Regions from separate parts of the Sinorhizobium sojae CCBAU 05684 genome, predicted to be linked through region 1. Evidence: predicted binding sites of a transcription regulator. Region 1 holds the regulator's gene; the other holds the start of a gene.
What was found. Region 1 encodes PhoB, which activates phosphate uptake and scavenging genes when phosphate is short. Its sites were predicted from a motif close to TGTCATNNANCTGTCAT; they were not measured.
Positions count from the first base shown of each region.

Region 2: a site for PhoB is predicted at 2,038-2,054, ahead of SJ05684_RS22925 (DUF1045 domain-containing protein). Genes of this name have one in related genera too.

Region 1 covers NZ_CP023067.1:123,404-126,813, forward strand. The annotation lists gene pstA (phosphate ABC transporter permease PstA) at 1-226, shown strand, start outside; gene pstB (phosphate ABC transporter ATP-binding protein PstB) at 271-1,053, shown strand; gene phoU (phosphate signaling complex protein PhoU) at 1,121-1,834, shown strand; gene phoB (phosphate regulon transcriptional regulator PhoB) at 1,897-2,580, shown strand; gene SJ05684_RS00610 (GcrA family cell cycle regulator) at 2,670-3,188, opposite strand.
Region 2 covers NZ_CP023068.1:1,140,903-1,144,312, reverse strand. The annotation lists gene phnN (phosphonate metabolism protein/1,5-bisphosphokinase (PRPP-forming) PhnN) at 1-109, opposite strand, end outside; gene SJ05684_RS22930 (alpha-D-ribose 1-methylphosphonate 5-triphosphate diphosphatase) at 106-1,245, opposite strand; gene SJ05684_RS22925 (DUF1045 domain-containing protein) at 1,247-1,954, opposite strand; gene phnE (phosphonate ABC transporter, permease protein PhnE) at 2,076-3,410, opposite strand, start outside.

The DNA.
Region 1 (3,410 bases):
GCTGATCGGCATGGTCGCCTTCGTTCGCGAATATCCCGCAGCGCCGCCGGAAGGCTTTTTCGACCCGGCTTCCGCCTTGCCGGTTCAGGTCTATAACTGGACGCAGCGCGGCGACCCTGCCTTCGTGGAGCGTGCTTCGGGTGCAATCATCGTGCTGCTGGTGTTCCTGGTCGCAATGAACTTGATTGCAATCATACTTCGCCGCCGCTTCGAGCGTCGCTGGTAGAAAGGAGCGCTATGATGAACAATATGTCCGCTATGACTACGACGATGAAGACGAAGGCTGCCACCATGAACCCATCGAAGATTTCCGCCCGCGGTGTGCAGGTCTATTATGGCGACAAACACGCCATTAAGGACGTCGACATCGAGATACATCCCCGCTCCGTAACCGCCTTCATCGGCCCGTCCGGTTGCGGCAAGTCGACCTTCCTGCGGTGCATCAATCGGATGAACGACACGATCAGCAGTTGCCGGGTCGAGGGCCATATCGCAATTGACGGCGAAGATATCTACGATCCGAAGGTGGATCCGGTGCAGTTGCGCGCCAAGGTCGGCATGGTCTTCCAGAAGCCGAACCCCTTCCCGAAGTCGATCTACGAAAACGTCGCCTACGGTCCACGCATACACGGCCTGGCCTCCAGGAAGTCGGACCTCGATGACATTGTCGCCTCCGCCCTTCAGAAAGCCGGCCTTTGGAACGAAGTGAAGGATCGCCTGGACGCTCCGGGTACCGGCCTCTCCGGCGGCCAGCAGCAGCGCCTTTGCATTGCTCGCGCCGTCGCCGTCAGCCCGGAAGTCATCCTCATGGATGAACCCTGCTCGGCACTTGATCCGATCGCCACCGCCAAGGTCGAGGAACTGATCCACGAGCTTCGCGAGAACTTCACCATCGTTATTGTAACCCACTCGATGCAGCAGGCGGCACGCGTGTCGCAGCGTACGGCGATGTTCCACCTTGGCAATCTGGTTGAAGTGGACGACACCGATAAGATCTTCACCAATCCGGACGACCAACGCACGCAGGACTACATCATGGGCCGGTTCGGCTAAGCGGAACCGCTCGCATACGCCCGCTAACCTGTTGGAACCGATCGAGCGCGTTCCCGAGGAATAGAAGATGACTCATCCACACATCATGTCCGCCTTCGACGAAGAGTTGAAGTATCTCACGCGCCGTATCTCCGAGATGGGTGGGCTGGCCGAGCAAATGGTGGCCGACTCCGTGCGGGCACTGGTCAATTCCGACTTGGCGCTCGCCCAGAAGGTCATTTCGGACGATGCCATGCTCGACGAGGCCGAACGCCAGATCGGCGAGAAGGCGATCGTCACCATAGCCAAGCGCCAGCCCATGGCCGCGGACCTGCGCGAAATCATGGGCTCCATCCGCATTGCGGCCGACCTGGAGCGCGTCGGCGATCTTGGCAAGAACACGGCGAAGCGCGTGATCGCGGTAGCCGGCTCTGGAATTCCGCGCAAGCTCGCGCGGGGCCTTGAGCATCTGGCCGAACTCGCTCTGGTCCAGCTCAAGGAAGTACTTGACGTCTTTGCTTCCCGCTCGCCGGAGAAGGCAAACAGCATCCGCCAGCGGGACGAAGAGATCGATGCGATCTACACGTCGCTTTTCCGGGAATTGCTCACCTATATGATGGAGGACCCGCGCAACATCACACCTTGCACGCATCTTCTTTTCTGCGCCAAGAACATCGAGCGGATCGGCGACCATGCGACCAATATTGCCGAGACGATCTACTATATGGCGACTGGTGCCCAGCCGCAGGGCGAGCGGCCGAAGGACGATACGACAGCGACAATGGGGTCGGTGACAGACTGAAGCGGAGAAGGAGAGGGGGGCGCCTTTCAACTGATGGATTGAGGCAAGGAGTTGTAGCTTAGATGTTGCCGAAGATAGCTGTTGTTGAAGACGAGGAAGCATTGAGCGTATTGCTGCGCTACAACCTCGAAGCCGAAGGCTTCGAGGTCGATACGATCCTTCGCGGCGACGAGGCTGAAATCCGCCTGCAGGAACGGCTGCCCGACCTCTTGATCCTCGATTGGATGTTGCCAGGCGTCTCCGGCATCGAGCTTTGCCGCAGGCTCCGACAAAGGCCGGAAACGGAGCGTTTGCCGATCATCATGCTGACGGCGCGCGGCGAGGAGAGCGAGCGCGTGCGGGGGCTCGCAACCGGCGCCGACGACTATGTCGTCAAACCATTTTCGACGCCGGAACTGATGGCGCGGGTCAAGGCGATGCTCAGGCGCGCCAAACCGGAGGTCCTGTCGACGGTGCTTCGCTGCGGCGACATCGAACTCGATCGCGAGACGCATCGCGTCCATCGCCGCAGCCGCGAGGTCCGGCTCGGACCGACGGAGTTCCGGCTGCTTGAGTTCCTCATGTCTTCGCCGGGACGGGTGTTCTCCCGCTCACAACTGCTAGACGGCGTCTGGGGCCATGACATCTACGTCGACGAGCGCACGGTCGACGTCCATGTCGGCCGCCTGCGCAAGGCGCTGAACTTTTCAAACATGCCCGACGTGATCAGGACGGTGCGCGGCGCCGGTTATTCGCTCGAAGGGTAGGCTCCAATTCAATGCGAGTTGCCAAGAAAAAAGGGCCCGTGGGGCCCTTTCAGCGTTGCTTCGTGATCGAGATTTTTCGAGATCGAACGTCAGCGGATGCGCCGGCGTTCCGCCGAAGGCTGGTAGGCAAGCCGCGCATGATAGCTGCAATAGGGCGAGGATTCCGGCGAGTCGTTGCCGCAGAAGTGAAACTCCTCCTTCAGCGGATCACCGATCGGCCACTTGCACGTCCGCTCGGTGAGCTGCGTCAGCTCCAAGCGGCGCGACATCGGCACGACGATATTCGCTGCGAGTTCGAATTCCTGTTCGGCCACCAGGTCGACGGCGACCTCTTCTTTGAGGACCGTCGCACCGGAAGGGCGGGCGACAGTGCGGGTGACGGCGCGAGCGGCGTAGTTCGGTGCACGCGGCGCCGAGGTCGTCCGCTTGGGACGCGCGGGCGTGGTGGTCCCTCCCGCCTTTGCGCGGCCCGGCAGGCTCAACCGGTGTACCTTGCCGATGACGGCATTGCGGCTGACGCCGCCCAATTGCGCCGCAATCTGGCTGGCGCTCAGGCCCTCGGACCACAGCTTCTTCAGTTTCTCGACCCGCTCGTCCGTCCAGTTCATATCTGCACTCCCCGTTCTCGGCGTTGGGATGGCAGAATCCATCACCGTCCCCCCAGAAAAAACCTGGAGTTACAACGCGATAACCATTTTGGTGACTAGGTCCGCCGCATGCGTCTAGTAATTAAATCTTAACCTACCGGCAGGGTGACTCCGTGGCAAGAGTCGCTGGAATCGCGCCGAATCGATTTCGCAGTTTTCCCCAACTTGCTGTCTCATAGTTGC
Region 2 (3,410 bases), on a different replicon from region 1:
GGCGGTTTGCGAAGTGGTGGGCGGCAAAACCCATGACGCTATCCTTGCCGGCCCCGCTCGGACCGACGACGGCAATGAGGGTCCCCCGACCTTTTGCTTGTCCCATCATGCAACACGCCTCCCTTCACGCCAGACGGAGCGCACCACCGGAACGCCCTCACGTCGATGGATGCGGGCGATGTCGGCCCGTAGCCCGACGGCGATCCGGCCGCGATCGTTGAGCCCGACGGTCCGCGCCGGCGTTGCCGTGACCATGGCGATCGCCTTCGGCAGGTCGATCGCCTCGATCTCGTCGGCAAGTACAAAGGGTGCATGGATCAGGCTGAACGGCACATAGTCCGAAGATAGCACATCGAGCACGCCGCGCTCCGCCAGGTCGCGCGCGGCAATATTGCCGGAATGCGACTTCCCCCGGACGACATTCGGCGCGCCCATGAGCACACTCAGACCCGCGCGGTGCGAGGCTTCCGCCGCCTCGAAACTCGTCGGAAACTCCGCCAGGCGAACGCCGTAGCCGATGGATTCCTCGACATGTTCGATCGTCGCGTCGTCATGACTGGCGATTGCGATGCCGCGGAGTTCGCAAGCCTCGGCAAGCGCCGTGCGGTGCGGCGTGGCATAGCGGGCGGAAAGCGCCTGCTGGCGCTCGACGAAGGCGGCAAAGGCTTCGTCGGACAGGCCGCGCTTGGTTTTGTAATAGAGCGTGTATTGGTCCATCGTCTGGAACTGGCGCTGGCCGGGCGCGTGGTCCATCATTGATACGAGCCGAACCTGCGGGTCATTCTGAAAATCCTCGAATTGATCGAGAACATCGGCGGTCGACACCTCGCAGCGCAGGTGGATCAGGTGGTCGGCCCTGAGCCGCCCCTCGTCCTTGGCCTGTGCCAGTGCATCGGCCATGCCACGCATTTCGCCCTTCGGGAAGCCATTGTCCTCGTCGGTGCCTAGTCGCAGGCAGTCGAATACTGTGGTGATGCCGGAAGTGACGACCTGCGCGTCATGGGCCTGGATGGCGGCGATCTTGAGCCAGCGGACGCCGGGCCGGGGCGAGTAATGGGCCTCCAGATGGTCCGTGTGGAGCTCGATCAGGCCGGGCAGGAGATAATCGCCCTCGAAATCGTCGCCGACACTGCTTCCGCCTTCGGAAATGTCGGCAATCCAGCCGTCGCGGATAAGCACCGAACCGTCGACAATGTTGTCTTCCAGGACGATTCGGGCATTGGTCAGAACCTGTTCATTGCTCATGTCATGCGGTCTTTCGTGTGGAAGCGCTGCCGAGCGGCAGCAGGGAATGAACGGTAAACGGAGCACCGCGGCTGGTCTCGGCAAAAAGCGCAACCGTATCGACGGCAAGCGGTTTGCCGATGAAGTCGGCGAAAGCGGCTTCGAGTGTTTCCCGCACAAGGTCCTGCATCTCTTCGGCCACCGGTCCGGTGAGGGTTAGATGGAACAGGAACTCCTCGAAAACATAAGGGTACCCCCAGGCGGCAAGGTATTCCCGCTGACGCTGTGTCAACCTCTCCGGGTTGCGGCGGGCAATATCCACTCCCGAAAGCGGCGCCCTGAAGGGCTCGAACCGGCGTACCGCCTGGGCCGCCAGGTCGTGGAGCGCCGTGCAATTCTCCTTCGCAACCAAGGCAAAGAATGGTCCAAGCTGCTGAAGCGCCATTTCCGGCACGACAAAGGACTCGATCTCCGCGGCGAATTCATCGAAGGCCGCAATCAACTCGGCCTCGCTGCGGCCGGGCGCAAGTGCGAAGGGCGCCTTCAACGTGCCGTGGAAGCCGTAGCGGCGCGGTTCGGCAGTCAGGGCAAGCTGCTGCTCGGGAGTGAAAACAGAGCCTTCCGGCCACGCCAAGGCACCGCCGGTGAAGGCGTCCCGCCCGAGCCAATGGGCTGCCGTCAGCGACAGCCGGTCATCGGCCGGCGGCGCGAAGTAGATTGCGTAACGCACGGGCTTCACTTTCCGTATCTATTTGTCGCCGGCCTGCGGCAATGGGCTGTTCGCGGGTTGAGATGCGCAGCTACCCGATTTGCGTGACAACATCATGATACCGATGCGCAAATAGAACCTATCAGTGAACCTTGCCTCCCACCAGCCGCGAGCGGCACGCGTTGGAGATGCTGTCGAAGACGAAGACAACCATCAAGATCAAAAGCACCATATAGGCGACATTTTCCCAATCCGAATTGGTGCGCATCGCTTCCCAGAGCTTGAGCCCGATACCCCCGGCGCCGACGGCGCCGATGATCGTGGCCGAACGCGTATTCGACTCCCAAAAATAGAGCGCCTGACTCGCAAATACAGGCAGTACCTGTGGCAAGACGCCGAAACGCTGCACCGCGACCGGTGCTGCGCCGACCGATTTGACGCCTTCGCGCTGCTTGTCGTCGATATTTTCCAGGGATTCGGAATAGAGCTTGCCGAGCGTGCCCGTGTCGGTGAAGAAGATGGCCGAGATGCCGGCGAGCGGACCGGGGCCGAAGGCGCGGGTAAAAAAGAGCGCCCAGATGAACATGTCCACCGATCGCAGGAAGTCGAACAGCCGCTTGACGGCCTGGTTGGCGAAAAGGCTTGGCGTGATATTCCGCGCCGCCAGGAAGCAGAGCGGAAAGGCGACCAGCGACGCGAAGAGCGTGCCGACGAAGGCCATGACGATCGTCTGCAGGAGCTTGGTCCAGACGTCGAGATGCTGCCACTCGGCATTGTAGAGAATGTTGTTCCAGGCAAGCGAGAGATTGGAGCGTGCAGGATCGATCCGCTCCGCGGAAAGCAAGAGCGCAAACACCTCGCCATAGGACTTCCCAAAGAAGGGCGAGTTGGTGTCGAACAGGAAGTTCGCCCAGCCGAAGAAACGGTTGCGGATCGAGATCTCGTCGCCTTCGACTTCGGCCCAGCCGGTCGGGCCGAAAGAGAGCGTGATTTTTTCGCCCGGTCGCTTCTGCGTCGCCCAGCCGGGCAGGGGGCCTTGCGGTATCACCAGGCCGTCGCCGTCGACCCGCATGGCGAAGGTCTCGCCGGCACGGGTTGCTATAACCAGCTTGTCCGTGACTTCGATGTGCGTCGAGTGGTCATAGGTGACGACGGCACGCGTGACGACCTCCTCGGCGCGGGTCGCGGCCAAATCCGACTCTTCGGCGGAGCTCCGGTCTCCCCCGCGTGGCGCGGCCGGTGCCATGAAATCGAAAGAAGAACTCGCCTTCGGCTTCGGCGTCGCAGCCGCCGCCGGTGTCTCGCCCATGCGCGTGACGGTTTTAGTATCGAGCGCAACCCAGTCGGGGTTTGGATTGGGACCGAGCGGCGAGTTGCGCGGGTAGGAAACGCGCATCGTTCCGTCGCGGGCAATTTCGATCTCGGGGCGAACCTCATAGGATACCCAGTCGGCGAGATAGGTCCCGGCGATACCCCA